One region of the Streptomyces sp. NPDC048211 genome, then DNA from elsewhere that is predicted to be linked to it. Evidence: riboswitches for the same ligand, from Rfam matches in the RefSeq annotation. Region 1 holds a riboswitch; each other region holds the start of a gene.
What was found. A riboswitch is a leader RNA that binds a small molecule or an ion and turns the genes downstream of it on or off. The one in region 1 is predicted to bind S-adenosylmethionine.

Region 1 (10,024 bases):
AAAGGTACTCCTCGATCTCCCGCATCGGCGGCCGCTCCTCCGTGTCCACCGCGTACGTACGCGGCACGAACCCGTGCTCGCCGCGCTCGAACTGCGTCAGCGACGGGCGGACCAGATGCCCCCTGGAGAGCCGCAGCTGGGCCGTGCGGTAGATGGCGGCCGCCATCCGTCCGAGGGCCTGGCCGTCCTGGTGGCGGTGGATCCTGACCCCGACGTCCACCTGGGCGAGCGCGTCCAGGCCGACCGTGTGCAGGGCGTCGACGAGCAGGCCCAGCTCCACTCCGTAACCGACCGGGAAGGGCAGCCGCTCCAGGAGCGAGCGGCGCACGGCGTACTCGCCGCCCAGCGGCTGGACGAAGCCGGCCAGCTGCGGCCAGTGCAGATTGAGCAGCGGCCGGGCCACCAGCTCGGTCACGCGACCGCCCTGCCCCGCGCTCTTGCCGAGGGGGCGGTCGTACATCGCCTTGACGAACTGCACGTCCGGGTCGGTCAGCAGCGGCCCGACGATGCCGGAGACGAAGTCCGCCGAGAAGTCCTTCAGGTCCGCGTCGATGAAGCAGACGATGTCACCGCCGGTCACCAGGAGCGACCGCCAGAGCACCTCGCCCTTGCCGGGGACGGCGGGGACGCGCGGAAGGATCGCGTCGCGGTGGACGACCCGGGCGCCGGCGCGGCGGGCGACCTCGGTGGTGGCGTCCGTCGAACCGGAGTCGATCACCACGAGCTCGTCGACCAGCCGGACCTTCTCCATGAGCTCGCGCCGGATCGTCGCGACGATGTCACCGACCGTCTCCGCCTCGTTCAGTGCGGGCAGCACCACGCTCACGCTCGGCCCGTTCGCACCGTTTCGGGCGTGCAGCAGACGGTCCAGCGGACGGTCGGCGGCTGACCAGGAACGCCTGGTCAGCCAGCGTTCGACCTCTTCCAGCACGGTCGATACTCCCTGTATGTGATCCATCTCGCGGTTCGGACGACTATCTCAACAGTCCGGTGCTTCGGTTACAGTCTTGAACAACGCAGATGGCCGTCGCATGCCGGGGTCCGTCCGCCGATAAACGCCTGGATCCATGGTCCAGTGCCACAGCGCTCATCCAGAGGGACAGAGGGAACGGCCCGTTGAAGTCCCGGCAACCCTCCCGCCGACCGCGAGGTCAGGTGGGGAAGGTGCCAATTCCGTCTCGTGACGAAATGCGTCGCGAGGAAGATGAGGAGAAAGGGCCTCGCCATCATGGCTGTTGAGACTGTTGCAGCAAACACTGAATCTTCCCTGGACCTCGGTCCCGCCGCGGCGCTTTCCTGCCGCGAATGCGGAGAACGCTTCGCACTCGGTCCCCTTTTCGCCTGCGCGTCCTGTTTCGGGCCGCTCGAAGTGGCGTACGACCTGCCGAGCGGCTCCCCGGACGAGCTGAAGAAGCGCATCGAGGCCGGACCCAACAACATCTGGCGCTACGCGCCGCTGCTGCCGGTTCCCTCCGATGTCGCGGACAAGCCCAACATCAACCCCGGCTTCACCAAGCTGGTCAAGGCCGACAACCTCGCCCGCGAGCTGGGCGTCACCGGCGGCCTGTACGTCAAGGACGACTCCGGCAACCCGACGCACTCCTTCAAGGACCGCGTCGTTGCGATCGCCGTCGAGGCCGCCCGCGCCTTCGGATTCACCACCCTGTCCTGCTCCTCCACCGGCAACCTGGCCGGCGCCGTGGGCGCCGCCGCCGCCCGTGCCGGCCTGCGCTCGTGCGTGTTCATCCCGCACGACCTGGAACAGGGCAAGGTCGTCATGGCCGCGGTGTACGGCGGTGAGCTGGTCGGCATCGAGGGCAACTACGACGACGTCAACCGCTTCTGCTCCGAGCTCATCGGTGACCCGCTCGGCGAGGGCTGGGGCTTCGTCAACGTCAACCTGCGCCCGTACTACGGCGAAGGCTCCAAGACCCTCGCCTACGAGATCTGCGAGCAGCTCGGCTGGCAGCTGCCCGACCAGATCGTCATCCCGATCGCGTCCGGCTCCCAGCTGACGAAGATCGACAAGGGGCTCCAGGAGCTGATCAAGCTCGGTCTGGTCGAGGACAAGCCGTACAAGATCTTCGGCGCCCAGGCCGAGGGCTGCTCCCCGGTCTCCGCCGCCTTCAAGGCCGGCCACGACGTGGTGCGGCCGCAGAAGCCGAACACGATCGCCAAGTCCCTGGCGATCGGCAACCCGGCCGACGGCCCGTACGTCCTGGACATCGCCCGCCGCACCGGTGGCGCCGTCGAGGACGTCAACGACGAGCAGGTCGTCGACGCGATCAAGCTGCTGGCCCGCACCGAGGGCATCTTCGCCGAGACGGCGGGCGGGGTGACGGTCGGCGTGACGAAGAAGCTGATCGAGGCCGGCCTGCTGGACCCGTCGCTCACCACCGTCGTCCTGAACACCGGAGACGGCCTCAAGACGCTGGACGCCGTGGCCGCCACCTCGCAGGCGAGCGCCACGATCCGCCCGAGCCTGGAAGCCTTCCGCGCCGCCGGACTCGCCACCACCAGCTGAGAAGCTTTCGACCACCCGAGACTTCAGGAAGGGCACACCATGAGCGTCAAGGTCCGTATCCCCACCATCCTCCGCACCTACACGGGCGGCCAGGCCGAGGTCCCGGCCGAGGGCGCGACCCTCTCCCAGGTCATCGAGTCCCTGGAGAAGGACCACCCCGGCATCGCCGCCCGCGTCCTGGACGACCAGGGCAAGCTGCGCCGCTTCGTGAACGTGTACGTCAACGACGACGACGTGCGCTTCGAGGGCGGCCTGGACGCGGTCACCCCGGACGGCGCCGGCATCTCGATCATCCCGGCCGTCGCCGGCGGCTGCTGAGCCCACGGGTCCGAGCCCGCCACGCGGGCCGGCCCGACTTCACCGAGTCACCGGAATTGCCCCCTCTGCGAGAGAAGCGGAGGGGGCAATTCTGCATGGTTGAGCGCGGTAGGGTGAGGGAAGCCCCCTCCGCTGCCCGTGCCGCCCGCATATGAGAATGCGCCTGGCCACGACAAGATGCAGCCAAAGTACGTGAGCCCCTTGCGCCTTAAGTCGCCTTTGCCTGGCCTGACTTGCCCTGGATTCTCACGAAATCCCCATATTGGGGCGATCGGCGCGGCTCAGAATTCTCGTCCGATTGACCTGTTGCAGAGGGCAGTTGGGCAGATACATTCGGCCGCGGTCGACGCGTTCCGGCGCACACACCCTCTCCTTTCGGAGGGTGAGTTCTGACCCGGGTCCGCGAAGTGTGGTCCCGTGCAAGGGCCAGTAATAGGGGAGTTAGGCATGGCTCAGGGCACCGTCAAGTGGTTCAACGCGGAGAAGGGGTACGGCTTCATCGCGGTCGACGGTGGTGCGGATGTTTTCGTCCACTACAGCGCGATCCAGATGGACGGGTACCGCACCCTCGAAGAGGGTCAGCGAGTTGAATTCGAGATCTCGCAGGGCCAGAAGGGGCCGCAGGCGGACATGGTCAAGCTCGCCGTCGGCTGAGCCCGGCCGGGTTCGACGCAGTCGGTCGACGACACTACTCACGCACGGAGGGCCCGTACCCCACAGGTACGGGCCCTCCGCGCGTCCCGGCCCGTTTCGATGGCGGTGCTCCGCGCGTCCCGGCCCGTTGCGATGGCGGTGGTCTGCCGCGTCCCGGCCCGTTTCGGCGGGGCGGCCCCCGCGGCTGTCGGGGCTCCGAGGCGGCGGCTCGCGCCCTCCCGTCGTCCGGCCGTCACCCCTCAGGGGGCCGGAGGCGCTTGCACTCGATGGGGTCGAGTGCTAATTATTGGCTTAGCACTCTCTGGGTGAGAGTGACAGAAACTTGGACCGGGCCGGTGAGGCCCGCAGGTCTCCGGGGCAAGGAACCGGCAGACAGGCAGGCCGTCCGTCGCGGGCGCCACTCGGTCCGGAGAAATCCACCCCTGTCCGGGAGGACCACTTCATATGGCCAAGATCATCGCCTTCGACGAGGAGGCCCGGCGCGGTCTTGAGCGCGGCATGAACCAGCTCGCCGACGCCGTCAAGGTCACCCTCGGCCCCAAGGGCCGCAACGTCGTCCTTGAGAAGAAGTGGGGCGCCCCCACGATCACCAACGATGGTGTTTCCATCGCCAAGGAGATCGAGCTGGAGGACCCGTACGAGAAGATCGGTGCGGAGCTGGTCAAGGAGGTCGCCAAGAAGACGGACGACGTCGCCGGCGACGGTACGACCACCGCCACCGTTCTCGCTCAGGCGCTCGTCCGCGAGGGCCTTCGCAACGTGGCCGCGGGTGCGAACCCGATGGCTCTCAAGCGGGGCATCGAGAAGGCCGTCGAGGCCGTCTCCGCCGCCCTCCTGGAGCAGGCCAAGGACGTGGAGACCAAGGAGCAGATCGCTTCGACCGCCTCCATCTCCGCCGCCGACACCCAGATCGGCGAGCTCATCGCCGAGGCCATGGACAAGGTCGGCAAGGAAGGCGTCATCACCGTCGAGGAGTCCCAGACCTTCGGTCTGGAGCTCGAGCTCACCGAGGGTATGCGCTTCGACAAGGGCTACATCTCGGCGTACTTCGCCACGGACATGGAGCGCATGGAGTCGTCCCTGGACGACCCGTACATCCTGATCGTGAACTCGAAGATCAGCAACGTGAAGGACCTCCTTCCGCTGCTGGAGAAGGTCATGCAGTCCGGCAAGCCGCTGCTGATCATCGCCGAGGACGTCGAGGGCGAGGCCCTGTCGACCCTGGTCGTCAACAAGATCCGTGGCACCTTCAAGTCCGTCGCCGTCAAGGCCCCGGGCTTCGGTGACCGCCGCAAGGCCATGCTCGGCGACATCGCCATCCTCACCGGTGGCACCGTCATCTCCGAGGAGGTCGGCCTCAAGCTGGAGAACGCCGGTCTCGACCTGCTCGGCCGCGCCCGCAAGGTCGTCATCACCAAGGACGAGACGACGATCGTCGACGGCGCCGGTGACAGCGACCAGGTCCAGGGCCGCGTCAACCAGATCCGTGCCGAGATCGAGAACTCCGACTCGGACTACGACCGCGAGAAGCTCCAGGAGCGCCTCGCGAAGCTGGCCGGCGGCGTGGCCGTCATCAAGGCCGGTGCCGCGACCGAGGTCGAGCTCAAGGAGCGCAAGCACCGCATCGAGGACGCGGTGCGCAACGCCAAGGCCGCCGTCGAGGAGGGCATCGTCGCCGGTGGTGGCGTGGCTCTGCTCCAGGCCTCGGCCGTCTTCGAGAAGCTCGAGCTCTCGGGTGACGAGGCGACCGGCGCCAACGCCGTCAAGCTGGCGCTGGAGGCCCCGCTCAAGCAGATCGCCGTCAACGGTGGTCTCGAAGGCGGAGTCGTCGTCGAGAAGGTGCGCAACCTGCCGATCGGTCACGGCCTCAACGCCGCGACCGGCGAGTACGTCGACATGATCGCCGAGGGCATTCTCGACCCGGCGAAGGTCACGCGCTCCGCCCTGCAGAACGCCGCGTCCATCGCCGCGCTCTTCCTCACCACCGAGGCCGTCATCGCCGACAAGCCGGAGAAGGCCGCTGCCGGCGGCGCCCCGGGCGGCATGCCGGGCGGTGACATGGACTTCTGATCCTGACGGATCGGTAGTTCCTGCACAGCAGTACATGACACCGGCCCCCGGGGATTCGTCCCCGGGGGCCGGTGCCGTGTGTGTGCGCCCGCGCGGAGTCGTCTCCGGGGCGGGTGTCGTGCGGGTGCGCCCCCGCGCTACGGGGTGAACACCATCTCCGGGAAGCGGGCCGAGGGGCCGTCCAGCAGATGGTCGTCGTGGCCGCGCAGCCACCGTCCGAAGAACGACGTCACATACGCCCGGGTCGAGGCCGCCGCCCGGTCCGGCCGTACCGTGCCCACCGCCTCCGTCAGTCCGCCGCCGGGCTCCGCGCCCTGCCGGGCCAGTTGCGGCAGCAGCGACTGCGCGTCCGTGTACGAGGCGTGGCGCGAGCCGGTCAGGGTGACGTCCGCCTTCCAGCCGCGGGTGTTCCGCCAGAACGCCGCCCAGGAAGGCTGCTGCCGGTAGTCGCCCGATCCCTCGCTCCGCGTCCCCATCAGCAGCAGCGGCCGGTCGAGCCCCTCCAGTGCCACCGTGCTCAGCCGGCTCCCGTCCGGCAGCTCTCCGCCGACGTAGTCCATCTGCCCGTCCAGGTTGACGCCCGCCCGGATCCGCCGGTCGTCGTGCATCGCCTGGGCCGCGGTGAAGCCGCCCGCGGAGTGGCCGGACATCCCGACCCGACGCAGATCGAGTACGTCCCCGAAGCGCGTCCGGTTCAGTGCCGGCAGCCGGTCGAGGACGAACCGGGTGTCGGCGACCCGTACCGCCACGACCTTGCGCAGCAGGGCGCTGACCGCGTCCGGGTCGGTGGGCGGGGCGCCGTCGAAGATCCTCATGGTGGCGAGCCGGCCGCCGGGGAACTCCACCTCCGTCGCCTCGTAGGTGTGGTCGACCGTGACGACGGCGTAGCCGTGGCTCGCCAGGTCGTCCACCAGCGCGGTGTTCCAGGTGCGCGGGTCGCCGAGCCCGGGGGAGTAGAGGACGACGGGCAGCCGCCCGGCCCGGGGGTGCACGGGCGCGTCCTGCCGGGCGTGGCTGAGCGTGGCGCCCCAGTCGACGGTCCCCGGCGCCATCCCCAGGTTCAGGGCGGCGGCGCCCTCGGGCCCTCCGAAGTGGGCGGCCGCGGCGGCGGACATCTGCGGTACGCGGGGCGCGGATCCGCCGGGCGCGGCCGGGTAGCGGACGCTGATCATGAGCTCGCGGTACGGGGCGGTGTCCGGCGCCCACGGGTCGGTCCGGGTGCGGTCGACGAGGTGGAAGGTGGTGGAGCCGACGTCGAACGGGCCGGTGGGGCGCGGCAGTCGGGCGGTCGGCAGCACGCCCGAGCGGGCGGTCGCGGTCCGCGTGCCGCCCGTGCGGGCGCTTCCGGTTCCGGTCGGCGTCCCGGGTCTTCCGGCTGCGGCGGACGGCACGGCGGACGCGGCAAGCGCGGCGGAGGCGGCCAGCCCGGTGGCGAGCACCTGGCGGCGGTTGCGGTTGCGGTGGCGATGGCGGGCACGCGGGACTGCGGTCACTGGAACTCCCCGTTCGGGTGGCACGGTGTGCGCTGGGCGGCGGACGCCCCACGATGCCCGTCCCGGCCCCTCCGGCGCGTGATACCGGAGTGCCGAGTCGGCCGGCCGGTGCCTGCTACCCGGGTATGAGTCCGGCCGTCCGGTCAGCCCGCGTCGAGGCCGTCCACCAAACGGTTCAGGAAGCGGGTGAACGTGGCGTCGGGGGTGACCGGCTGTCCGGCCGAGGCGAGGGCCTCGGCCAGTTCCGGGTGGTGGCCGTCGGCGGCGACGGCGGCGAGGTAGAGCGCTTCGGCCGCGGCCCGGTCCGGCGACTGGGCGGCCTCAGCCTGCGCCACCTCGTGGGCGACGTGCCCGGCCACGAACGCGGTGAGCTGGGCGAAGACCTCCAGCCGGGCGCCGCCGCCGAGACCGCTGGAGCGCAGGGCCGCCAGGGCGTGTTCCAGGAAGGCGAGGGTGCGGGGCCCGAGTGTCCGGCGGGCGGGCACGGCGGTGGCCAGCCAGGGGTGGCGGAGCATGTGGTCGCGCTGGAGGTGTCCGATGGCCTTGAGGTCGGCCCGCCAGTCGCCGGTGAGCGGGGCGGACGCCGGGAGTTCGCCGTTGACGTGGTCGATCATCAGGTCCAGCAGCGTCTCCTTGTCGGGGGCGTAGCTGTAGAGCGACATGACGCCGGCGCCCACCTCCGCGGCGACCCGCCGCATGGTGACCGCGTCGATCCCTTCGGTGTCGGCCAGGGCGACGGCCGCCACGGTGATCGCCTCGCGGCTGAAGGCGGGCCTGCGTCCCCGGCGGGGCCGTTCCGGGTTCAGCCAGAGTTCTCGGGGGTCGACGCCGGCGGCGCCGGACCCCTCGGCACGGGTCACGAGCCTGCTGTTCCCTTCCTCACCACTGCGGCTGCTGTCTGCCGTTCATCCAAGCACCCATGTATTCTCGTACACAGTACGAGAATACATGGAGCGATGGAGGCGAACGATGACATCACGCACGCACGACGCCCTGCCGAGGCCTGCCTGGACGCCGTCGGCCGCGAAGCCCCCGTTCTCCGCCCGGATGATGCGGGCCACCTGGCGCGGGCTTCCGGCGAGGCGCCACCGGGCCGGCTGGGAACCGGGACTGGCCGTGCCCGCCGCCGACGGCAGCCCCCTGATCACGGACCACTACTTCCCCCGTGACGAGGGCGACTTCCCCACCCTCCTCGTGCGGTCGCCCTACGGCCGGGGCGTGCCCTGGTCCCCCCAGTACGGGATGCTCTTCGCCGAACAGGGCTTCCACGTGATCCTGCAGAGCTGCCGGGGCACCGGCGGTTCGGGCGGCACCTTCGACCTCTGGCGCAACGAGGCCGCCGACGGCCTCGCCACGGTGGACTGGCTGCGCGAACAGCCCTGGTTCAACGGCACCCTGGGCACCGTGGGACCCAGCTACCTCGGCTACGTCCAGTGGGCGCTCGCCCTGGACCCGCCGCCGGAACTGAAGGCCATGGCGGTCCAGGTCGGCCTGCACGACCCGTACGCCCTCTTCCACACCGACGGCGTGCTCCATCTGGAGAACGCGCTCGCGGTCGGCGCCGGCATGACCTACCAGCACCGCGGCATGCGGCCGTTCATCAAGGCGACGCTGCGCCTCAAGCGCCACCTGAACGACATCGTCACCGCCCGCCCGCTCCGGGGCGCGTACGCGGCCGGACGCGGGCAGGAAGTGCCCTGGCTCGACGACGTGATGACGCACCCGGACGCCGACGACCCGTACTGGCAGGGCGCGTCGGCGGCCGAGGCCGCCGACCGCCCCGGTATCCCCACCGCCCTGATCACCGGCTGGCACGACGCCCTCGTCGACCAGACGTTCCAGCAGTACGCCCGGCTGCGCGCGGCAGGCCGCGAGGCCGCCCTGCTCGTCGGCCCCTGGACCCACACCTCCGCCCTGCAACGGGGCTGGCCCGAGGTGTTCGCCGAGAGCCTGGCCTGGCTCCGCGCCCACCTGTGCGACGACCCCTCCGAGCTGCGCCCCACCCCCGTACGCATCCACACGGCCGGTGCGGACGCGGCCTGGCAGGACCTCGACGCCTGGCCGCTCACCCCCGTCACCACCGCGTGGTACCCGACCGGCGACGGCCACCTCACCCGGCAGCCGCCCACCGACACCGCACCCCTGGCCGCCTTCCGCCACGACCCGGCCGACCCCACCCCCTCCCTCGGTGGTCCCCTGCTCTCCGGCACTGCGGGCGCCCGCGACAACAGCACCCTGGAATCCCGCGGCGACGTCCTCACGTTCACCGGCCCGGTCCTGACCGAGCCCGTCACGGTGCTGGGCGCGGTCTCCGCGAGGATCAGCGCGTCCACGGACACCGGGCACGGGGACGTCTTCACCCGGCTGTGCGACGTGGACGCGGCCGGCCGCTCCACCAACGTCTGCGACGGCATGGCCCGGCTGCGCACGCCGGACGAGGACCCGGCGCACGTCACCGTCCCGATGAGCGTCACCGCGTACCGCTTCGCCGCGGGACACCGCATCCGCTGGCAGATCAGCGCCGGTGCACACCCGCGCTACGCGCCGAACCCGGGCACGGGCGAACCCCGCGTGGAGGCGACGGAGTTCGTGTCCGTGCGCGTCACCGTGCACGCGGACTCCGCGCTGGTGCTGCCGTACGGTGCGGAGAAGGAACTCTAGGCGAGCGCCTCCACCAGCACGCGGGGCAGGAAGGTGGAGGTCGGGACGCCGACCTCCACGCAGAAGTCGGCCAGCCTCATTCCGGCGGCGTCGGTATCGAGCTTCCGGTTCCGGTAGATGTTCTGGCTCACCCGGTAGCGGCCGGGCGCCACCTCCTCGACGGGGACCGATCCGGCGTATCCGGGCAGGGTGAGGGAGCCGTTGTTGACGCGGCCGCCGGCCGGGAGGCCGAATTCCATGGTGCCGGCGACGAGCTGGGCGCCCGGCAGGAGTTCGGTGAGCGAGACCTTTTCCTTCGTGACGA
Region 2 (10,024 bases), on a different contig from region 1:
GGTGGGTGTGCCGGATGACCAGCGATGTGAGACGGTGCGACATCCGTGGATGATCGCAGAGGTGTGCGAGTCGGCGCACAGGGGTTTCTGCGCACCGATCAGGCGGCCATGGCCACGGCCGCCTTGCCGAGCGACACGTCCCGCTTCCCGCCCACCTTGCGCTCCCCGAAGACGACCACCCGCAGCAGCATGAACCGCCCGGCGCCGGCGATCGCCGACGCCGACAGGTAGACGCTCTGCTGCACGAGCGCCGAAGGCTCGGACCGGACCGCGTACAGGCAGAACAGGGCCCCGGTCGTGAAGGCGTAACTCACCGCCACGGTCAAGCCCGACTGGAGGTGGACACCCCACCCCCGGCGCTCGCTGCGGAACGAGACCCGGCTGTGCAGTTCGGTCGCGATCACGGTGGACACCACGGTGACGAGAGCGTTGGCGAGGACCAGCGGCATCCGGTCGTGGAGGAGGACCAGAACGCCACTGGAGGCAACCCCGACCCCGCCACCGCAGATCACAAAGCGCACGAAGGCCGCCAGGGCCGGGTGAAGCGTGCGCGTCGGCGGGAGCGAAGGGGCGGTCACGAGTGGGCCTCCGAAGGCTGTGTGAAGCGGTGTGCGGTGCGCGGTGCGCGGTGCGCGGTGTGTCTATTCCACTCCAGAACCTACGGACCGGGCGTCCTCCGCACGACCCGGTTTCTCCCCTACCTTTCTGGGGGTTGTCCCCCAGGAGGGGCTGGGGGTAGCCGGGGCACGGTGGCTCCGGTCAGGGTCGGCGGGCCGAACGGACCGTGCTCGCGGGGCGGCCGCGAACGCTTGCCCACCCCGCCGACGGACGGTGCTGTCCAGAGTGTGATCGTGCCGTCGGTCATGGACGCCTGCTCGTGGGGCCCGATCCTGCTCACGGATGGGAGCTGTCGCTGTGATCCAGTCCGGCCGGAAGCCCCGGCCGGCCCGTCGGATGCGGCACACCGCAGCCCGGACACGGACATGCCGCTGAACCGGAAGGGGTGCCCGGGAGCGCTACAAACGCCACTCCTCGGCAAGCAGGCCGAGAAGCTCCGTCTGACGCTTCTCCAGATGCTCCGGTGTCCACGTGTCCTGACCCAGGACGTGTGTGGTCAGGGGAAACGTGACGACACCTCGCTTGAGGTAGCGCTCCTTCTTGTCCGTGAAGTCGAGATTCTGTACCTGAGAGTTCTTTGCACGGCTGAGCAGCACCAGGTTGGCCAGTCGGTGTGTCCACAGTGCGCGTTCGTCCGGGGTGAAGTCCGCACGCCACTGCGACTGGGGAGCGGGGTTCTGGGGGAGCACGTGCTCGACCGTGATGCGCGGAGCGTCGTACGTCGCCACGATGTCGTCCTCGGCCACCAACTCGTCGAGTCGCAGCAGGATGTACCGTCGCGTCCTCAACTCGTGGTAGACGTCGCCGTTGAGCCGGTGGAGTGTCTCGGACCTCTCGGCCACGGACAGTTGGAAAGCCGGCGCTTCGAGAGCTCTGTCCGGGGCCAGTTCCTTGAGCTCGGTCAGCAACTCGGCGAAGCGGAACACGCGGGGAGTGGTGTAGACGCGTCGGATGAACATGCTCGCGGCGAGACGTTCCAGTGACCGGAGGAAGGATCCCAGCCACATCGGATCGTCCCCGTGCGACGTGAGCGCCCACAGCGCGGCCGGCCACCAGTCGTTGTTGTCCAGCAGCAGCAGTCTGCGGAACCACAGGTTGACCTGGTCCGACCCGTCTCCGGCGGCGTACGCCTTGTCCCGGATCACCGCGGAGGCCTCGGCGTAGGGCACGAGGACCTGATCCACGAACTCCTGGGCCCGTCCGCCCTTGTAGTGAACCAGGACCTGGCTCTGGAACTCCTTGAGCAGTTCCTGGCGTGCCCGTTCGCCGGAGAAGATCATGCGGATGTGGAGGAAGAGGTCGGAGAAATCCTCGCGTCCGAGGCTCTCTTCCGAGTCCTCCCACCGCCTGGCGTAGGTCTCCGAGACCTCCTCGTCGATCTCTCCGATGATCTGGGCCTTGAAGATGTCGGCAGGCGACAGGTCGAGGCCCCGGGAGTTCATGACGCTGAAGATGCGATGGGCGCTGTCCAGGTCAGGGGTGCTGACCGCGACCAGGAAGGTCTGGACCCCCATCAGCTTGCACAGGGAGAGACGCTGCTCGTCGCTCCAGGAGGCCAGGGCGGTGTGCAGTGCCAGGGCGTTCGCCTGGACGGCCCTCTGCGCGTCCGTCCGGAGGTTGTGGGGGTTCAGCGCCAGGAGCGTGCTGATGGAACCGGCGGTCTGGATGTGCTGCTGGAAGAAGTCGGCATCCCGAGGACGCAGGGTGAGCCGGGGCTTGGCCTTCAGCCCCAGGACCGTGTTCCCGGGCTCGGAGATCATCGCCACCAGATTGGTCACCACGTCGGGCTGCTGCGCCAGGTCGCGCAGCACGGCCAGAAGGATGGTCAGGGTTGTCAGGCGCTGCTGACCGTCGATGACGTCGGCCTCGGCGGAGCCGCTGTCCTTGACGAGCACCAGAGAGCCGAGGAAGTAGGGTTCCCCGTCACCTCTGAGGAGGGCTTCCTCGAGGTCGGCCAGGAGCTGCTGGGCCTGTTCGGGCTGCCATGCGTAGGGGCGCTGGTAGTCAGGGATCCGGAAGTCGTAGTCACTGCAGAAGACTTTGTGCAGTGGCACTTCGCGCGCTTCAAGTTGAGCCATGACCTGCATGATTCCCCACGCGGCGAGGGCTTCGCAGCGAAGCGGAGGAAGACTTGCCGCTCGTGTGAGCCGCCGGTGGCGCGAATTGTTCGGGGGTACGTGCGCATGGCGAGGCAGCCGGACAGGAACAGTCTTGTCGACGCGGCGGCCAGGACGGCCTGAGCCGCACAGCCGCGCGCCGGCGACGAGAGCCGGATCTCAGGTCCGGACAGGTTGAGTGCATTCCTCGGGCGGTTGCCCGACATCGGCAACGGTCTGCCTTCACAGCTTCTACCGGCTCGACGCAGGGAAGACCCTGGCTTCGTGCAGGTGAAGGCGTAGAGGGTGGCTGAGAGGGTAGAGGGCCGGGACGGTCCTGCGTTCGTCGTGCCGTGCGGGCCGGCTCGTGGGATGTTCCGTCGCCGAGTGTTCCGCCGACCGCCACCCCGTGCACACCGCACGGGTCTTCCGTCAGGACGGTTGATTCTGGAACACTCCAGTCGCTTTCACCCCCACATCCCCTCACCCGCAGAGGCCCCCACCCATGGCAGATCTCAACCGTCGCCGCCTCCTGCAACTCGCCGGAGGCGCGGCCGCCTACACCGCGTTGTCGAGCAGCATCGCCCGCGCCGCCTCCCTTCCCGCGCGGGGGCGTACGGGTTCCCTCCAGGACGTCGAGCACATCGTCGTCCTGATGCAGGAGAACCGTTCCTTCGACCACTACTTCGGCACCATGAACGGCGTCCGGGGTTTCGGTGATCCGCGGCCGGTCACGCTGCCCAGCGGAAAGCCGGTCTGGCACCAGAAGGATCTGCTCGGCAAGGAGGTGCTGCCCTTCCGGCCGCCCGCCGACAAGCTCGGGATGCAGTTCCTCCGCGACCTGAACCACGACTGGGCGGGTGGGCACCGGGCGTTCAACAAGGGTGCGTACGACCAGTGGGTGCCGGCCAAGACCGCGACGACGATGGCTCACCTCACACGCGAGGACATACCGTTCCACTACGCTCTCGCCGACGCGTTCACCGTCTGCGACGCGTACCACTGCTCGTTCATCGGATCGACCGACCCGAACCGCTACTACCTGTGGAGCGGATACACGGGGAACGACAAAACCGGCGGCGGCCCCGTGCTCGGTAACGACGAGGCGGGGTACGGATGGACCACCTATCCCGAGCGGCTGGAGCAGGCCGGGGTGTCGTGGAAGGTCTATCAGGACATCGGTGACGGGCTCGACGCCGCCGGGTCCTGGGGATGGATCGATGATGCCTATCGGGGGACGTACGGCGACAACTCGCTCCTGTACTTCAACAGTTACCGCGGTGCAGCGCCCGGTGACCCGCTCCACGACAAGGCCCGCACCGGTACCGACATCAAGAACGGCGGCGGGCTCCTCGACGACCTGAAGGCCGATGTCCGGGCCGGTACGCTGCCCAAGGTCTCCTGGATCGTCGCCCCGGAGGCGTACAGCGAGCATCCCAACTGGCCTGCCAACTACGGCGCCTGGTACATCTCGCAGGTGCTGGACGCCCTGACTGCCGACCCCGAGGTCTGGGGCCGGACCGCCCTCTTCATCACGTACGACGAGAACGACGGCTTCTTCGATCACATCGTGCCGCCCTTCGTACCGTCGGGGGCCGCGCAGGGACTGTCCACCGTGGACACCTCCGCCGACTACTTCCCCGGTGACATCCGGTACGCCGCCGGGCCGTACGGGCTCGGTCAGCGAGTGCCCATGCTCGTGGTCTCCCCGTGGAGCACGGGAGGGTTCGCCTGTTCCGAGGTCTTCGACCACACCTCCGTGATCCGCTTCATGGAGCAGCGCTTCGGTGTGCACGAGCCCAACATCTCGCCCTGGCGGCGCGCCATCTGCGGTGATCTCACCTCGGCCTTCGACTTCGGCCGTACGGACACCTCGGACGTCTCGTTGCCCTCGACCGACGCCTACGAGCCTCCGGACCGCCTCCGGCACCCGGACTACGTTCCCGCGCCGCCCGCCACCGGCACCGTGCCCAAGCAGGAAAAGGGGGCCCGGCCCACCCGGCCGCTGCGCTACGCGCCCTTCGTCGACGGCGCCGCCGATACGGCCACCGGCAAGTACCGCCTCACCTTCAGCGCCGGCGCCGCCGCCGGGGCACAGTTCCTGGTGACCTCCGCCAACCGCACCGACGGACCCTGGACCTACACGACCGAGGCGGGCAAGTCGCTCTCGGACAGCTGGAACACCGCCTATTCCAAGGGCGTGACCGACCTCACCGTCCATGGCCCCAACGGCTTCCTGCGCACCTTCCGGGCCGGCGGGAAGGTGGCCGGTCCGGAGGTGACGGCCCGTCATGATGCCGTTTCCGGCGGGCTGGAACTGACCTTCGTCAATGGGGGCGCCGCGACCGTGCGGCTGACCGTACGCAGCGCCGCCGCGTACGGGGGAGGGGTGCAGACCTTCGCGGTCGGCGCCGGCGCGACCGTGACACACGCGCTTGACCTGCGGGGGAGCAAGAGCTGGTACGACGTCACCGTCATCTCCGACGTGGACGCCACCTTCCTGCGGCGCTTCGCCGGGCACGTCGAGACCGGCCGGGCCGGTTCCAGCGACCCCGGTCTCGTCACCGGGTGAGTGCCCCGGGGCCTCTCCCCGGCACGATCGGGAGGGGAGGGCCCCGGGGGTCGGGGGAGGGCCGGCGGGAGGTCCGGCGGCGTGTGGTGTCCGGTACGGGGTGCCGCGTGCCCCTGACCACTCGTCGGGTCGTGCCGTTTGCGTGGGTTAGAGTCGTGGGTGGGTCATGAGTTCCAGCGCACAGCCCCGGCTTGCTGGACGGCACCCCGCTCCGCTGCGGGTGCTCCGGGTGACGACCTGCCCCGTGCGCAGGGTGCGGGGAACAGCGGACCGCGGTGCAGGGCACTCGGGGTCCTCACCCCGGAAGGCGAACCTCACCGTGCTGCGTCATCTCGCTCAGAACGACTCCGTGCGGAGCGACGCCTGCTCCCGCTACGCCGCGGGCCACCGCGTGCACTGGATCCACGCCAAGAAGTGCCGCCAGGAGCCGGGGCAGGCCGTCGAGGTCCTGCTCACCTCCGGTGACGTCGGCGACGACGGATGGGTCGGGCTGCGGCCCGCCTTCGACTACGCGGGTGACCTTCCCTCGGTGTGGACGCACGCCCCTCGCGCGCTGCGGGAGTCCCTCGCCGCTCACCGCGGGCGGGTGTACTGGCTGGCGCGCTGGCATGCCCTGACGCTCGTGGAGGGCGAACGCGGAGGTGGCGTCGGTGGCGGACTCGCCGGCGGCAAGGGTGCCGGACTGGTCAACGTCGCCCTCCAGGGCGGGGATCTGTGCGAGGAGGGTCAGTAAGAGGGCGAGGATCTGCGCGAGGCGAGGCGAGCCGGGCACGGGGCGAGGGCCTGCGCCAAGGCGGCACCGTACAGGGGCAGTAGATCGCGATGGTCGGCAATTGCGGTGAGATGTCGACCTGTTGTTACGCTCAGGGTGTGGGATTGACCGCTGTTGACAGTTCCGGCGTCACATAAAATCCTTATAGTGGCCATGCGTTGATCGCATGATCGTGACGCTTGCAGCTGTCGCCACAGGAGTCAGGACTCATGACGCGCCCATCTTCCGCCGAGCCCGCGCCGACGTCTCCTCCTCCGCCTCCCGGCTGTCCGGCTCACGCCGGGGCCGTGCCGCTCGACGGGCCCGAATTCCAGGCCGACCCCCAGGCCGTCTACCGGGCCATGCGCAGCGATCACGGGCCCGTCGTCCCGGTGGAACTCCCGGGCGGGTTCCCCGCCTGGCTGGTCATCGGCTACCGCGAGCTCCATCAGGTCACCAGCGACGGGCAGTTGTTCCCGCGCGATGTCGGCCTGTGGAACCAGTGGCCGCACATACCCGAGGACTGGCCGCTGCTGCCCATGGTGGGGCGCCCCCTGCCGTCGATCTACTTCAGCGCGGGCGAGGAGCACCGGCGGCACGTCCGCATGGTCGGACCGGCCCTCGAAGGCGCCGATCCGCATGCGATCCGCAGGCACTGCGAGCAACTGGCGGACCGGCTCGTCGACGAGGTGTGCAGCCGCGGCACGGCCGACCTCGTCGCCGACTTCTGCGAGCCACTCCCCGTCCTCGTCCTCGCCCGGCTGGTCGGCTTCCCCGACGACGAAGGGGCCGACATCGCGCGGGTGCTGAAGGACCTCGCCGACGGCGGACCGGACGCGCAGAGCGCCCATCTGCGGTTCGGGGAACACATGGCCCGGCTGGTGGCCGCGAAGCGGGCCGCACCCGGGGACGACGTGACCTCCCGCATGCTCGCCTTCCCCGAGGCGTTCACCGACGAGGAGTACATGCTGGATCTGATGGCCGTCACGGCCGCCGGGCACCTCACCACCGCCGACTGGATCAGCAACTCCGTGCGGCTGATGCTCACGGAGGACGAGTTCGCCGACTCCATGGCCCGTGGCCGGCGCAGCATCGGCGATGCCATGAACGAGGTCCTCTGGGAGGACACGCCCACCCAGATCCTCGCCGGACGCTGGGCCGTCCGGGACACTCGGCTCGGCGGTCAGAACATCAAGGCCGGGGACATGCTGCTGCTCGGGCTCGGCGCCGCCAACACCGATCCGCTGGTCCGCCAGACCCTGTCCGGCACCGCCGCATCCGGACAGGGCGGCAACGGCGCCCATCTCGCCTTCAGCCACGGCGAGTACCGGTGCCCCTTCCCCGCCCAGGAGATCGCCGAAGTCATCGCCCGTACCGGCATCGAGGTCCTGCTCGACCGGCTGCCCGACCTCCGGCTCGGCGTGCCCGCCGCCGACCTCGTACGACGGCCCTCTGCGTTCCTGCGAGGCTCCACCTCGCTCCCCGTTCGGTTCACCCCCGTTCGTACGACAGGAGACTTCTCGTGAACTGCCCCCATGCCGCCGCCCGGACGGCGGCCCAGGACGGCGGGACCGTCGTCATCGACCCGATGGTCCAGGACCTGGACGGCGAGACGGCGCGGCTGCGCGACGCCGGACGGCTGGCCAGGATCGAGCTCCTCGGTGTGCCGGCCCTGGCCGTCACCCGGCACGCGGACGCCCGGCAGCTGCTGCTCGATCCGCGTCTGGTGAAGGACCTCGATGCCTGGGGCCTGTGGCGGAGCGGTGAGGTGACGCACGCCTGGCCGCTCATCGGGATGATCGATGCCGGCCGGTCCATGTTCACCGTCGACGGCGACGAGCACCGCCGGCTGCGGACCAAGACCTCCCAGGCGCTCACGCCCCGCCGGCTGGAGGCGATACGGCCCGACATCGAGAAGTTCACGGAGGAGCTGCTGGACGCGCTCGCCGAGGGCGGCAGGGACGGGGCCGTCGTCGACCTCAAGTCCGTGTTCGCGCAGCCGCTGCCCATGCGGGTGGTCGGCATGCTGATGGGGGTCGACCCCGCCGCGAACGCCATGCTGACCCGCCAGTACAAGGCCTTCTTCTCGATGCTCACCCCGCAGGACGAGCGCCTGGCCCTCCTCGCGGACCTCGACGTCTTCTACGCCGGGCTCGTACGCGAGAAGACCGCGCAGCCCACCGACGACCTGACCTCCGCCCTCATCCTGGCCGACGAGGGCGGCGAGCCGCTGACCGAGGAAGAGGTGGTCGGCAACCTCAAGGCCATGGTCGCGGCCGGGCACGAGACCACGATCGGGCTCATTCTCAATGCCGTACGCGCCCTGCTGGCCCACCCCGAGCAGTTGCGGATGGTCCTCGACGGAGAGGTCTCCTGGGAGACCGTGATCGAGGAGACCCTGCGGTGGGACACCCCGACCACCCATCTGCTGATGCGGTTCGCCACCGAGGACATCCAGGTCGGTGACGATGTCATCGCCAAGGGCGAGGGCGTCGTCATCTCCTACCGGGCGATCGGCCGCGACCTCGAGCAGCACGGCGCCGACGCCGACGCCTTCGACATCACCCGCCCCACCCCCATCCGGCACATGACCTTCGGGCACGGTGCCCACATCTGCCCGGGCGCGGCGCTCTCCCGCGTCGAGGCGGGGATCGCTCTGCCGGCGCTCTTCGGGCGCTTCCCCGAGCTGCGGCTCGCGGTGCCGGATGCGGACATCCGCAAGCTTCCCGTGATGACGCAGAACGACATGGAGGCGTTCCCCGTTCTGCTCAACGCCTGAGCCCGCCCGGGAGGGCGCGCGTAGGGTGGCCGACATGAAGATCCGCTTCGGAGTCGGGCTCGGCGCAGGTGCGTCCCTGTCGGGTTTCAGCCGCATCGTCGACCGTCTCGAAATGGACGGTGTGGATTCGCTCTGGCTGTCCGAGCACATCTACTCCGACGCCGTGGACCCCTTCGTCGGCATGGCCCACGCCCTGTCGAGGACGAGCAGGCTCAAGGTCGGTACGTCGGTCGCGGTCCTCCCGGGGCGGCACCCGGTCCTGGTCGCCAAACAGCTGGCGTCCCTGGCCGGGCTCTCGCCCCGGCGGGTGCTGCCGGTCTTCGGGCTGCAGCCCGCCCGGGCCGGCGAACGGGAGCTGTTCCCCGCACCGGAGGGACGGCGCGGGGAACTGTTCGACGAGTCCCTGCAGCTGCTGCGGGCCTCCCTCGGCGGGGAAGTCGCACGCTTCGACGGGGAGTTCCTGAAGGCCGAGGGCGTGCGGGTCGCGCCGCTGCCCCCGAAGCCCCTGGACATCTGGCTCGGCGGCAGCGCCCCCGCCGGACTCCGCAGGGTCGGGCGGTACGGGGACGGCTGGCTGGGGTCCTTCCTGACGCCCGAAGCGGCGGGACAGGCCCGCGAGGCGATTCTGGCCGCGGCCGAGGAAGCCGGACGCGAGATCGAGCCCGATCACTTCGGGATCAGCCTCACCGTGGCGGAGAACGGGATCCCGCGGGAGCTGGCCGAGACGATTCACCGGCGCGCTCCGCGGAGCGACCCACGGGATCTCGTGGCCGATGGATGGCCCGAACTCCACCGCCTGCTGGACGGATACATCGAGGCAGGCCTCAGCAAGTTCGTGGTCTACTCCGCCGGGGACCGGCCCTTCGATGCGTTCGTGGACCGGTTCGAGGCGGAACTGCTGCCCCGTCAGAACTGAGCGGCCCCTCATGTGACCGTTCGGCAGGGTGCGCTTTCGTCACCGCCCTGACCGTGTGTATTTCGTGCGTGCGTGCGCGAGCCGTTGACGCACGATCCGTTCGACTCTACGGTCCGTTCGAAGTTACGTGCGCCATTCGGTATATCGAACGCGCATCTTCGATACGGCGAAGTCATTGGATTTCCCGAAATAGTGGCGCCTTCGTGGCAACCGGAAAGCCTTCGGCGGCGACTGCTGTACGAGCCCACGCTCCTCCCGTACCGAAAACAGGAGGTCCCCTCATGAGCCGCAC
Region 3 (10,024 bases), on a different contig from region 1:
CTGATGTTCTTCGCGGCCCTCTTCGCGATGTACTTCACCCTGCGATCGGTGACCGGACCGGATCACTGGAAGGAAATGGCGTCAGCCCTGAACTTCCCGTTCTCGGCGACGAACACCACGATCCTGGTGCTCTCCTCACTCACCTGCCAGCTCGGCGTCTTCGCCGCGGAGCGGGGCGACGTGAAGAAGCTCCGTACCTGGTTCGTGATCACTTTCGTGATGGGTTCGATCTTCATCGGAGGCCAGGTCTTCGAGTACACGGAGCTGGTGAAGAAGGACGGCCTCTCGCTGTCCTCGGATCCGTACGGCTCGGTGTTCTACCTGACCACCGGCTTCCACGGTCTGCACGTGACAGGCGGCCTCATCGCCTTCCTGCTCGTTCTGGGCAGGACATACGCAGCCAAGAGGTTCACCCATGAGCAGGCGACCGCAGCCATCGTCGTGTCCTATTACTGGCACTTCGTCGATGTCGTGTGGATCGGCCTGTTCGCCACGATCTACATGATCAAGTAACCGGGCTCGTACCCGAACCATCATCGACGCAGAAGATCCTGACACCGGGGTAATCCGTGAAAAAGCTCTCCGCACGACGACGCCATCCGTTGGCGGCGGTCGTCGTACTACTCCTCGCGCTTGCGGCTACTGGGGGGCTGTACGCCGCGTTTGCGCCCGCGAGTAAGGCGCAGGCCGACGACACCGCCCAGTCCCTCGCCATCGACGAGGGCAAGAAGCTGTACTCCGTCGGTTGCGCCAGCTGCCACGGAACCGGCGGTCAGGGCACCACCGACGGGCCCCAGCTTGTCGGCGTGGGCTCCGCCGCCGTTGACTTCCAGGTCGGTACGGGCCGTATGCCGGCACAGCAGCCGGGCGCCCAGGTACCGAAGAAGAAGGTCATCTACACCCAGGCCGAGATCGACCAGCTCGCGGCGTACGTCGCGTCGCTCGGCGCCGGCCCGATCGTCCCGACCAAGAGCCAGGTCAGCCCCGAGGGGGCGGACGTCGCCAAGGGTGGCGACCTGTTCCGTACCAACTGCGCCCAGTGCCACAACTTCACCGGTGAGGGCGGCGCGCTGACAAACGGCAAGTACGCCCCGAACCTCGAAGGCGTGGACCCGAAGCACATCTACGAGGCCATGCAGACCGGCCCGCAGAGCATGCCGTCCTTCCCCGACTCGACGATGCCCGAGCAGCAGAAGCGGGACATCATCGCGTACGTCCAGACCGTGAACAGTTCGCAGGCCGAGAGCCCGGGTGGCCTCAAGCTGGGCGGCCTCGGTCCGGTCAGCGAGGGTCTCTTCGGCTGGATCTTCGGGCTCGGCGCACTGATCGCAGTTGCCGTCTGGGTCGCGGCCCACACCGCTAAGGCCAAGAAGTCATGAGTAGCCAAGAGATTCCAGAAGAGAACCTGCCCGAAGCGCAGGACGCCGCGCACGGCGCGGTAGAGGGTGCCGGCGATCCGTTCGCCGACCCGGGGCTGCCGGCCCACAGGCCGCGCATCCAGGACATCGACGAACGGGCCGCCAAGCGGTCCGAGCGCGCGGTCGCGTTCATGTTCACGCTGTCCATGCTGGCGACGGTCGGCTTCATCGCCTCCTACGTCATCTTCCCGGTCGACAAGATCGTCTACATCTTCCCGTTCGGCCATGTGAGCGCGCTCAACTTCTCCCTGGGGCTGACCCTGGGCGTGGCGCTCTTCGCGATCGGTGCCGGTGCCGTCCACTGGGCGCGCACCCTGATGTCGGACGTGGAGGTCGCGGACGAGCGTCACGCGATCGCTGCCGAGCCCGAGGTCAAGGCGAAGGTTCTCGCCGACTTCGCGGCGGGTGCCGAGGAGTCCGCGTTCGGCCGGCGCAAGCTGATCCGCAACACGATGTTCGGCGCGCTGGCCCTGGTGCCGCTCGCCGGCGTGGTGCTGCTGCGCGACCTCGGTCCGCTGCCGGAGAAGAAGCTCCGCTCGACCATGTGGGCCAAGGGCAAGCAGCTCGTCAACATGAACACGATGGAGCCGCTGCGTCCCGAGGACGTCGTCGTCGGTTCGCTGACCTTCGCCATGCCCGAGGGCCTGGAGGAGGACGCGCACGACTTCCAGAAGCAGATCGCCAAGGCCGCCCTGATGATCGTCCGCATCGAGCCGGACAACATCAAGGACAAGCGCGAGCGCGAGTGGGCCCACGAGGGAATCGTGGCCTTCTCCAAGATCTGCACCCACGTGGGCTGCCCGATCAGCCTGTACGAGCAGCAGACGCACCACGTGCTCTGCCCGTGCCACCAGTCCACCTTCGACCTCTCCGACGGCGCCCGCGTCATCTTCGGTCCGGCCGGTCACGCTCTTCCGCAGCTGCGGATCGGCGTGAACAGCGAGGGCAACCTCGAGGCGCTCGGTGACTTCGAAGAGCCCGTCGGTCCTGCATTCTGGGAGCGCGGATGAGTACTGCGACCGATACGAAGCGCAAGGCGCCCGCCGGTGAGAAGGTTGCCGACTGGGCGGACGGCCGGCTCGGGATCTACTCCCTGGCCAAGGCCAACATGCGCAAGATCTTCCCGGACCACTGGTCCTTCATGCTCGGTGAGATCTGCCTCTACAGCTTCATCATCATCATCCTCACGGGTGTGTACCTGACGCTGTTCTTCCACCCGAGCATGAACGAGGTCGTGTACCACGGCCCGTACGAGCCCATGCAGGGCATCCGGATGTCCGAGGCCTACGCCTCGACGGTGAACATCAGCTTCGACGTCCGCGGAGGTCTGCTGGTCCGGCAGATCCACCACTGGGCCGCGCTGATCTTCCTGGCCGGCATGTTCGTGCACATGATGCGCGTCTTCTTCACGGGTGCGTTCCGCAAGCCCCGTGAGATCAACTGGCTGTTCGGCTTCCTGCTGTTCGTCCTGGGCATGTTCACCGGTTTCACCGGTTACTCGCTCCCGGACGACCTGCTCTCCGGCACCGGTGTCCGCTTCATGGAGGGCGCGATCCTGTCCGTACCGATCGTCGGTACGTACCTGTCGATGTTCCTCTTCGGCGGAGAGTTCCCGGGCGGCGACTTCGTCGCCAGGTTCTACTCGGTGCACATCCTGCTGCTGCCGGGCATCATGATGGGCCTGCTGGTGGCCCACCTGATCCTGGTCTTCTACCACAAGCACACGCAGTTCGCGGGTCCCGGACGGACCAACAAGAACGTCGTCGGCATGCCGCTGCTGCCCATCTACATGGCGAAGGCCGGAGGCTTCTTCTTCCTGGTCTTCGGTGTCATCGCCGCCATCGCGGGCATCGCCACGATCAACCCGATCTGGGCCATCGGCCCGTACCGGCCGGACCAGGTGTCCACCGGTGCCCAGCCCGACTGGTACATGGGCTTCTCCGAGGGCCTGATCCGCGTCATGCCGGGCTGGGAGATCAACCTGTGGGGCCACACCCTGGTCCTGGGTGTGTTCATTCCGCTGGTGATCTTCCCGCTGGTCCTGGCCGCGATCGCGGTCTACCCGTTCATCGAGTCCTGGGTCACCGGGGACAAGCGCGAGCACCACATCCTGGACCGCCCGCGCAACGTTCCGACCCGTACCGCCTTCGGTGTCGCCTGGATCACCTGGTACATGGTGCTGCTCGTGGGTGGTGGCAACGACCTGTGGGCCACGCACTTCCACCTGTCGATCAACTCCATCACCTGGTTCGTGCGGATCGCGTTCTTCGTCGCTCCGGTCCTCGCGTTCATCGCGACGAAGCGGATCTGCCTCGGCCTTCAGCGCCGGGACAAGGAGAAGGTGCTGCACGGGCGCGAGTCCGGTCTCATCAAGCGCCTGCCGCACGGTGAGTTCGTCGAGGTGCACGAGCCGCTGGCACCCGCGCAGCTGCACACGCTCACCGCGCACGAGCAGTACAAGCCGGTCGAGATCGGCCCGACGGTCGACGAGAACGGTGTCGAGCGCAAGGTGTCCCCGGTGACGAAGCTGCGGGCCAAGCTCAGCAAGGGCTTCTACGGCGAGAACAGCCAGATCGAGAAGCCCACCGCCGAGGAGTACAAGGAGATCACCAGCGGCCACGGCCACCACTGATCACCTGAACTGATCGCCACAGCAGGAGCCCCGTCCATCGCATGGACGGGGCTCTTCGCTGTCCCCGGGGCTCGATAGGGTGGTCACGTTCGTTTTATCGGCTGTGGACCCAGGAGTGGACCATGAACGTTGTGACCCCGGTCGGCGGCGACAGCGTGGCGGCCCGTTCCTGGCCCGGCGTGCTGACCCCCCTGCTGCGCGGCCAGGACCTGACCGCCGACGACACCGCCTGGGCGATGGACCGCATCATGAGCGGCGAGGCGACCGATGTGCAGATCGCCGGCTTCGCGGTGGCGCTGCGCGCCAAGGGCGAGACCGTCACGGAGGTCTCCGGACTGGTCCGTGCGATGTACGAGCACGCCACGACCATCCACGTGCCCGGCCGTACGGTCGACATCGTGGGCACCGGCGGGGACATGGCCAAGACGGTCAACATCTCCACCATGTCGGCGATCGTCGTCGCCGGGACCGGCGCCAAGGTCGTCAAGCACGGCAACCGCGCCTCGTCGTCGGCCAGCGGTTCCTCCGACGTCCTGGGCAAGCTCGGCGTCAACCTGGAACTGCCCCCGCAGCGGGTGGTGGAGGTGGCCGAGGAAGCGGGCATCACCTTCTGCTTCGCCGTGAAGTTCCACCCCGCCCTGCGGTACGCGGCGAAGGCCCGGTCCGAGCTCGGCGCGCCGACCACGTTCAACATCCTCGGGCCGCTCACCAACCCGGCCAAGGTGCGCTCGCAGGCGATCGGCGTCGCCGACCTGCGGATGGCGCCCATCGTCGCGGGCGTCCTCGCCGAGCGCGGCAACTCCTCCCTGGTCTTCCGGGGCGACGACGGCCTGGACGAGCTGACCACCACCGCGACCTCCCGCGTCTGGGTCGCCAGGGACGGCGTGGTGCGCGAGGAGGCCTTCGACCCGCGCGACGTCGGCATCGACCTGGTGCCGGTCGAGGCGCTGCGGGGCGCCGACGCCTCGTACAACGCCGATGTGGCCCGCCGGCTGCTCGCCGGCGAGACGGGCCCCGTACGGGACGCGGTGCTGCTCAACTCGGCGGCGGCGCTCGTCGCCCTGGACCCGGGGGAGGGCACGCTCGTCGAGCAGCTCACCGCGGGGATGGCCAAGGCCGCCGAGTCCATCGACTCGGGCGCGGCAGGCCGGGCGCTGGAGAGATGGGTCGTGGCCAGCAACGCCTGAGGGGCCGGCGTACGGAATGTGAGGCAGGGCGCAGTCCAGATCATGGACTGCGCCTTGCGCGTTCCGCTCCGTATGGCAAGATGCTGCGCAGGTCATGAGTGACAGCGACTACGGCCCCGGCCCGCTGTCCGGCAACCCTCCGTCCGTGGCGGGGTGCCCCGGGTGAAGACCAGGCCGCAGGCAGCGAGGTCTGCGGCAAGCGCGGACCCCTCGACATCGTGAGATGTCCACCCGTGGGGTCCTGGTCCTCAGGGAGCCTCTTGTGAGCACGCGAATGCGATAGGGCTTTTCGGCCCTACTCCGCACACCCTCTTTCTTCCCTCCGTGCTGCCGCGTACCCGCAGGCACGCGGAATTCGCCTGCCTGTTACGGGAGTTCGTCATGTCTGTCTTCACCGCTGCCGCCGACCAGTCCCTTTGTGCCCCTCTGCCCGTTCTGGGCAAGGATGTGACGGTTCCGCTGGTCACCGGCGGTGAGGTCACCTACGCCGCGCTGGACTACGCCGCCAGCGCTCCGGCCCTGCAGCGGGTGTGGGACGACGTGGCCGCGTACGCGCCGTACTACGGCAGCGTCCACCGCGGCGCCGGCTACCTCTCGCAGCTCTCCACGGACCTCTTCGAGGCCAGCCGCGTGACCGTCGCGGAGTTCCTCGGCTGCCGCGCCGAGGACCAGGTGATCTTCACCCGGTCCACCACCGACTCGCTCAACCTGCTCGCCGCCGCGCTGCCCGCCGACTGCCAGGTGTTCGTCTTCGAGACCGAGCACCACGCCTCGCTGCTGCCCTGGCGCGACGCCCGCGTGACCTACCTGAACGCCCCCCGCACCCCGGACGAGGCCGTGGCGACGCTGGAGCGGGCCCTCGCCGGCCGCGACCCCTACGGCCCCGCGCTGGTCTGCGTCACCGGCGCCTCCAACGTCACCGGCGAACTGTGGCCGGTCAAGGAGCTCGCCGCCGCCGCGCACGCCCACGGCGCCCGGATCGTGCTGGACGCCGCCCAGCTCGCCCCGCACCACCCCGTCGACATCGCCGAGCTGGACGTCGACTGGGTCGCCTTCTCCGGCCACAAGCTGTACGCGCCGTTCGGCTCGGGCGTCCTCGCCGGCCGCTCCGACTGGCTGCGCGACGCCGAGCCCTACCTGGCCGGGGGCGGTGCCTCCCGTACAGTCGCCCGGCGCGCCGACGGCGGAGTGGATGTCGCGTGGCACACCACCGCGGCCCGCCACGAGGCCGGTTCCCCCAACGTCATCGGCGTATACTCCATCGCCTCCGCCTGCAAGGCGCTCACCGAGGCCGGATTCGACAGCCTGGTGGCCCGGGAGCAGCAGCTCGTCACCGCGGTCCGCGCGGGACTCGCCGAGGTCCCCCAGGTCAAGGTGCTCTCGCTGTTCGGCGACGACGCCCCGCGCGTCGGCGTGATCTCCTTCGTGGTGGAGGGCTGGAACAGCTCGCACTTCGCCGCGGCGCTCTCCGCCGAGTACGGCATCGGCGTGCGCGACGGACTCTTCTGCGCCCACCCCCTCGTGCGCACCCTGCTCGGCAGCGACCCGCAGGACGTCGGGGAGTGCGGCGCGCCGGAGGCGGAGCCGGGCCAGAAGTCCCTCAACGCGATCCGGGTCAGCTTCGGCGCCGGTACGCCGGACGAGCACATCGAGCGCTTCCTGCGGGCGGTCAGGGAACTCGTGAGCGAGGGCGCCCAGTGGAAGTACCGCACCGAGGACGGCCGTTGCGTCCCGGACCGGGGTACCGCCACCCAGGTCTGAGGTCCCTCAGCGGATGAGGCCGGGTACGGACAGCTGTCCGTACCCGGCCTCATCCGCTGACGTGGCTACGCGTCCAGGCCGATCGCGAAGGCCGCCTCCAGGTCGTGCTGCGAGTACGTACGGAACGCCACGTGGGTGTCGGTTCCCTCGACGCCGGGGATCTTGCTGATCCGGCCGGGGATGACATCGGCGAGGTCGTCGTGCCTGGACACCCGGACCATGGCGATCAGGTCGTAGGTACCGGTGACCGAGAAGACCTCGCTGACGCTGTCCAGCGCGGCGATGGCCTCGGCGATCTCGGGAATCCGGTCCACGCTGGTTTTGATGAGCACGATCGCGGTGATCACGGCTGGCTTTCTCCCTCGGTGGCCGTGGCTGGAGACTTCACTCTAGAGCCTCGCGTCGGGATCCTGCCGGGCCCGGGCCCGGGGCGCGGCTCCGGCGCCACGCCGGTACCGCCCCCAGGCATAGAGGAACCCGGTGGCGAAGCCGACCACATGGGCGAGGTAGGCCACCCCGGGCCCGCTGCCCGCGCCCTCGGCGGCCAGCCACTGCAGGACGAACCAGAAGACCAGCACGATCCACGCGGGGAAGCGCAGCGGCAGGAACAGCAGGAAGGGGAAGAGACTGGTGACCCGGGCCCTGGGGAAGAGGTAGAGGAAGGCGCCCAGGACCGCGGAGATCGCCCCCGACGCGCCGACGAGCGTCTGGTCGGACGTGGAGTGGGCGGCCGCGTAGGCGAGCAGGGCGAGGTAGCCGGAGCCGAGGTAGAAGAGTGCGAATTCGGTGTGGCCCATGCGCTCCTCGGCCATCGCTCCGAACACGTACAGGAACAGCATGTTGCCGAGCAGGTGCAGCCAGCTGCCGTGGACGAACAGTGCGGTGAGCGGAGTGAGGGCGGCGTGCGCCGAGCCGTCCCACAGTTCGCTCGGGATCACGCCCCAGCGCTCGAAGTACCCGGCCTGGGCGGCGAGCAGGGCGTCCGCGGTGCCGTAGACCGGGTTGAACCCCGAGAGCGGGCTGATCACGAAGACCACGCAGCACAGGGCGATGAGGGCGTACGTCACCGGCGGCCCGCCCGAGGTGGCCGCCCGCAGGAGTCTGCCGGCCGCAGCCCGCCGATCGATCATGAACAGAGCATGACGCAAGCGGAGGGAACGGGACAGAGCGCCTCGCCGTGCCGCGGGGAAGCGCCGAGGCCGTAGGGTTGCAAGAGGACATCCGCAGTTCGACGGCGCACCGCGAGATCCTTGTCCGGCAGCTCACGGCTCGACGAAAGAGGACGCAACGATGACGACGGTTCCCCAGCCGACCGACGGGACCCGCTGGCGCTGCACGCTCTGCGGAAACCTGACGAGGTTCGACGTGACACGTTCGTCCAAGGTCGTCGAATACGTGCACCTCGACCTGGCCGGTGAGTCCAGCGTCGAAGAACGCGAGGTCGTCAGTGAGACCATCGAGTCGGTGCGCTGTCGTTGGTGCAACGCGGTGGACCAGATCGAACTAGTCGACAGGCCGGGTGCCGACTCCTGACGGGGCCGCGCGGACACAAAAAATGAGGTGACGGATGGTGGAGCAGCCCGCTGGCGGCGCCACGTCGGCCGACGCGGCCGACGACGCCGTGGAGGCGCTCGACCGCCCGCTGCCCGAAGGTGTGCGGCGGCGGGTCGTCGCGCTGGTCGCGGACGCGTTCGGCGGTCTCACGGTCACCGAACTCCCGCCCCAGCTCCGACAGTACGCCCGCTTCACGCCGACCCGGCGTGCCAAGTTCGCGGGGAACGCGATGGCGGCCGCGCTGGAGGGCGACCCGGCCTTCCGCCGGCGCATCGGTGAACGGCTGAAGGAGACCCAGCCGGAACTGGCCGCCGCGCTGGTGGCCGGCTCGCCGCCCGCCGCCGCGGATCCCGTCGACGTGGCCGCCGCGGCCTATGTGCTGCGGCCGGCCGGCTGGGTCAAGCTGGTCGCCGCCGCCGGCGAGGAGGCCGAACGGGCCGACGCCGAGCGCGCCGACGAGGAGGTCCGGCTCGAACTGGACCGGCTGCGCGAGGAACTCGCCCGGGCCCGTGCCCAGACGAAGAGCGAGACCGAACGGCTCCGCGTCGAGCTGGACGCCGCCCGCAAGGAGGCCGACGCGCTCCAGCGCAAGCTCCGCAGCGCGGTCAACGAGGTGAAGCGCGGCGAGGCGGCGCTGCGCCGGGGAAAGGCCGAGAGCGACGCGCTGCGGGCCGAGACGGCCGCCCAGGTGTCCGCGGCCGAGAGCGAGACCCGTCGGCTGCGGACGCGGCTCGGCGAGGCGGAGGCGTCCGTCGAGGCGGGCCGCAGGGCCGCCAGGGAAGGGCGCTCGGTCGAGGACATGCGGCTGCGGCTGCTGCTCGACACGGTGCTCGAAGCGGCCGGCGGGCTGCGGCGGGAGCTGGCGCTGCCGCCCTCCTCCATGCGTCCCGCCGACAGCGTGGACGCGGTGGAGCCGGGACGGATGTCACCCAAGGACATTGCCGCCAGGGCCCTTTCGGAGACCGATCCGGCGCTGCTCGACCAACTGCTCGCGCTGCCGCAGGCCCATCTGATCGTGGACGGCTACAACGTCACCAAGACCGGCTATCCGCAGATGCCGCTGGAGAAGCAGCGGCTGCGGCTGCTGGGCGGCCTTTCGGTGCTCGCGGCCCAGACGGGCGCCGAGATGACCTGTGTCTTCGACGGGGCCGAACTCGCCGCTCCGGTGCTGCTCGCGCCGCCGCGCGGGGTGCGGGTGCTGTTCAGCAAGCCGGGTGTCACGGCGGACGAGGTCATCCGTCAACTGGCGCGTGCCGAACCGCCGGGGCGGCCCGTCGTGGTGGTCTCGACCGACCGCGAAGTGGCCGACGGGGTGGCGAAGGCGGGGGCCAGGCCCGTTGCGTCCCTCTTGCTCCTGAAGCGGCTTTCGCGCGTCTAGCGCGCCTTGCGGTGACTTGCCGGAAATCGCGGAACGGACCGTCAAGTCGCCGCTACACCCTGTGTGATGTGAGTAAAGAAGTACCTCCTGTGAC

Region 2: it holds a riboswitch for S-adenosylmethionine, as region 1 does, so the genes downstream of both, ACGFZA_RS11430 (hypothetical protein) here and thrC (threonine synthase) in region 1, are expected to answer to the same signal.
Region 3: it holds a riboswitch for S-adenosylmethionine, as region 1 does, so the genes downstream of both, ACGFZA_RS19275 (aminotransferase class V-fold PLP-dependent enzyme) here and thrC (threonine synthase) in region 1, are expected to answer to the same signal.

The regions. Positions count from the first base shown of each region.
Region 1 is NZ_JBIDAD010000013.1:42,139-52,162, reverse strand. It holds gene ACGFZA_RS34955 (glucosyl-3-phosphoglycerate synthase) at 1-931, opposite strand, end outside; SAM riboswitch class I at 1,085-1,211, shown strand; gene thrC (threonine synthase) at 1,229-2,524, shown strand; gene ACGFZA_RS34945 (MoaD/ThiS family protein) at 2,564-2,842, shown strand; gene ACGFZA_RS34940 (cold-shock protein) at 3,290-3,496, shown strand; gene groL (chaperonin GroEL) at 3,941-5,566, shown strand; gene ACGFZA_RS34930 (alpha/beta hydrolase family protein) at 5,704-7,059, opposite strand; gene ACGFZA_RS34925 (TetR/AcrR family transcriptional regulator) at 7,203-7,919, opposite strand; gene ACGFZA_RS34920 (CocE/NonD family hydrolase) at 8,029-9,720, shown strand; gene ACGFZA_RS34915 (DUF4157 domain-containing protein) at 9,717-10,024, opposite strand, start outside.
Region 2 is NZ_JBIDAD010000002.1:1,036,614-1,046,637, forward strand. It holds gene ACGFZA_RS11410 (hypothetical protein) at 1-43, opposite strand, end outside; gene ACGFZA_RS11415 (hypothetical protein) at 99-578, opposite strand; gene ACGFZA_RS11420 (DUF262 domain-containing protein) at 1,017-2,696, opposite strand; gene ACGFZA_RS11425 (phosphocholine-specific phospholipase C) at 3,220-5,286, shown strand; SAM riboswitch class IV at 5,449-5,558, shown strand; gene ACGFZA_RS11430 (hypothetical protein) at 5,606-6,019, shown strand; gene ACGFZA_RS11435 (cytochrome P450) at 6,268-7,563, shown strand; gene ACGFZA_RS11440 (cytochrome P450) at 7,560-8,816, shown strand; gene ACGFZA_RS11445 (TIGR03854 family LLM class F420-dependent oxidoreductase) at 8,851-9,732, shown strand; gene ACGFZA_RS11450 (arabinan endo-1,5-alpha-L-arabinosidase) at 10,014-10,024, shown strand, end outside.
Region 3 is NZ_JBIDAD010000004.1:671,555-681,578, forward strand. It holds gene ACGFZA_RS19250 (heme-copper oxidase subunit III) at 1-513, shown strand, start outside; gene ACGFZA_RS19255 (c-type cytochrome) at 570-1,379, shown strand; gene ACGFZA_RS19260 (Rieske 2Fe-2S domain-containing protein) at 1,376-2,428, shown strand; gene ACGFZA_RS19265 (cytochrome bc complex cytochrome b subunit) at 2,425-4,050, shown strand; gene trpD (anthranilate phosphoribosyltransferase) at 4,173-5,237, shown strand; SAM riboswitch class IV at 5,328-5,445, shown strand; gene ACGFZA_RS19275 (aminotransferase class V-fold PLP-dependent enzyme) at 5,619-6,998, shown strand; gene ACGFZA_RS19280 (Lrp/AsnC ligand binding domain-containing protein) at 7,064-7,345, opposite strand; partial or broken gene ACGFZA_RS19285 (rhomboid family intramembrane serine protease) at 7,342-8,065, opposite strand; gene ACGFZA_RS19290 (hypothetical protein) at 8,289-8,531, shown strand; gene ACGFZA_RS19295 (NYN domain-containing protein) at 8,569-9,930, shown strand.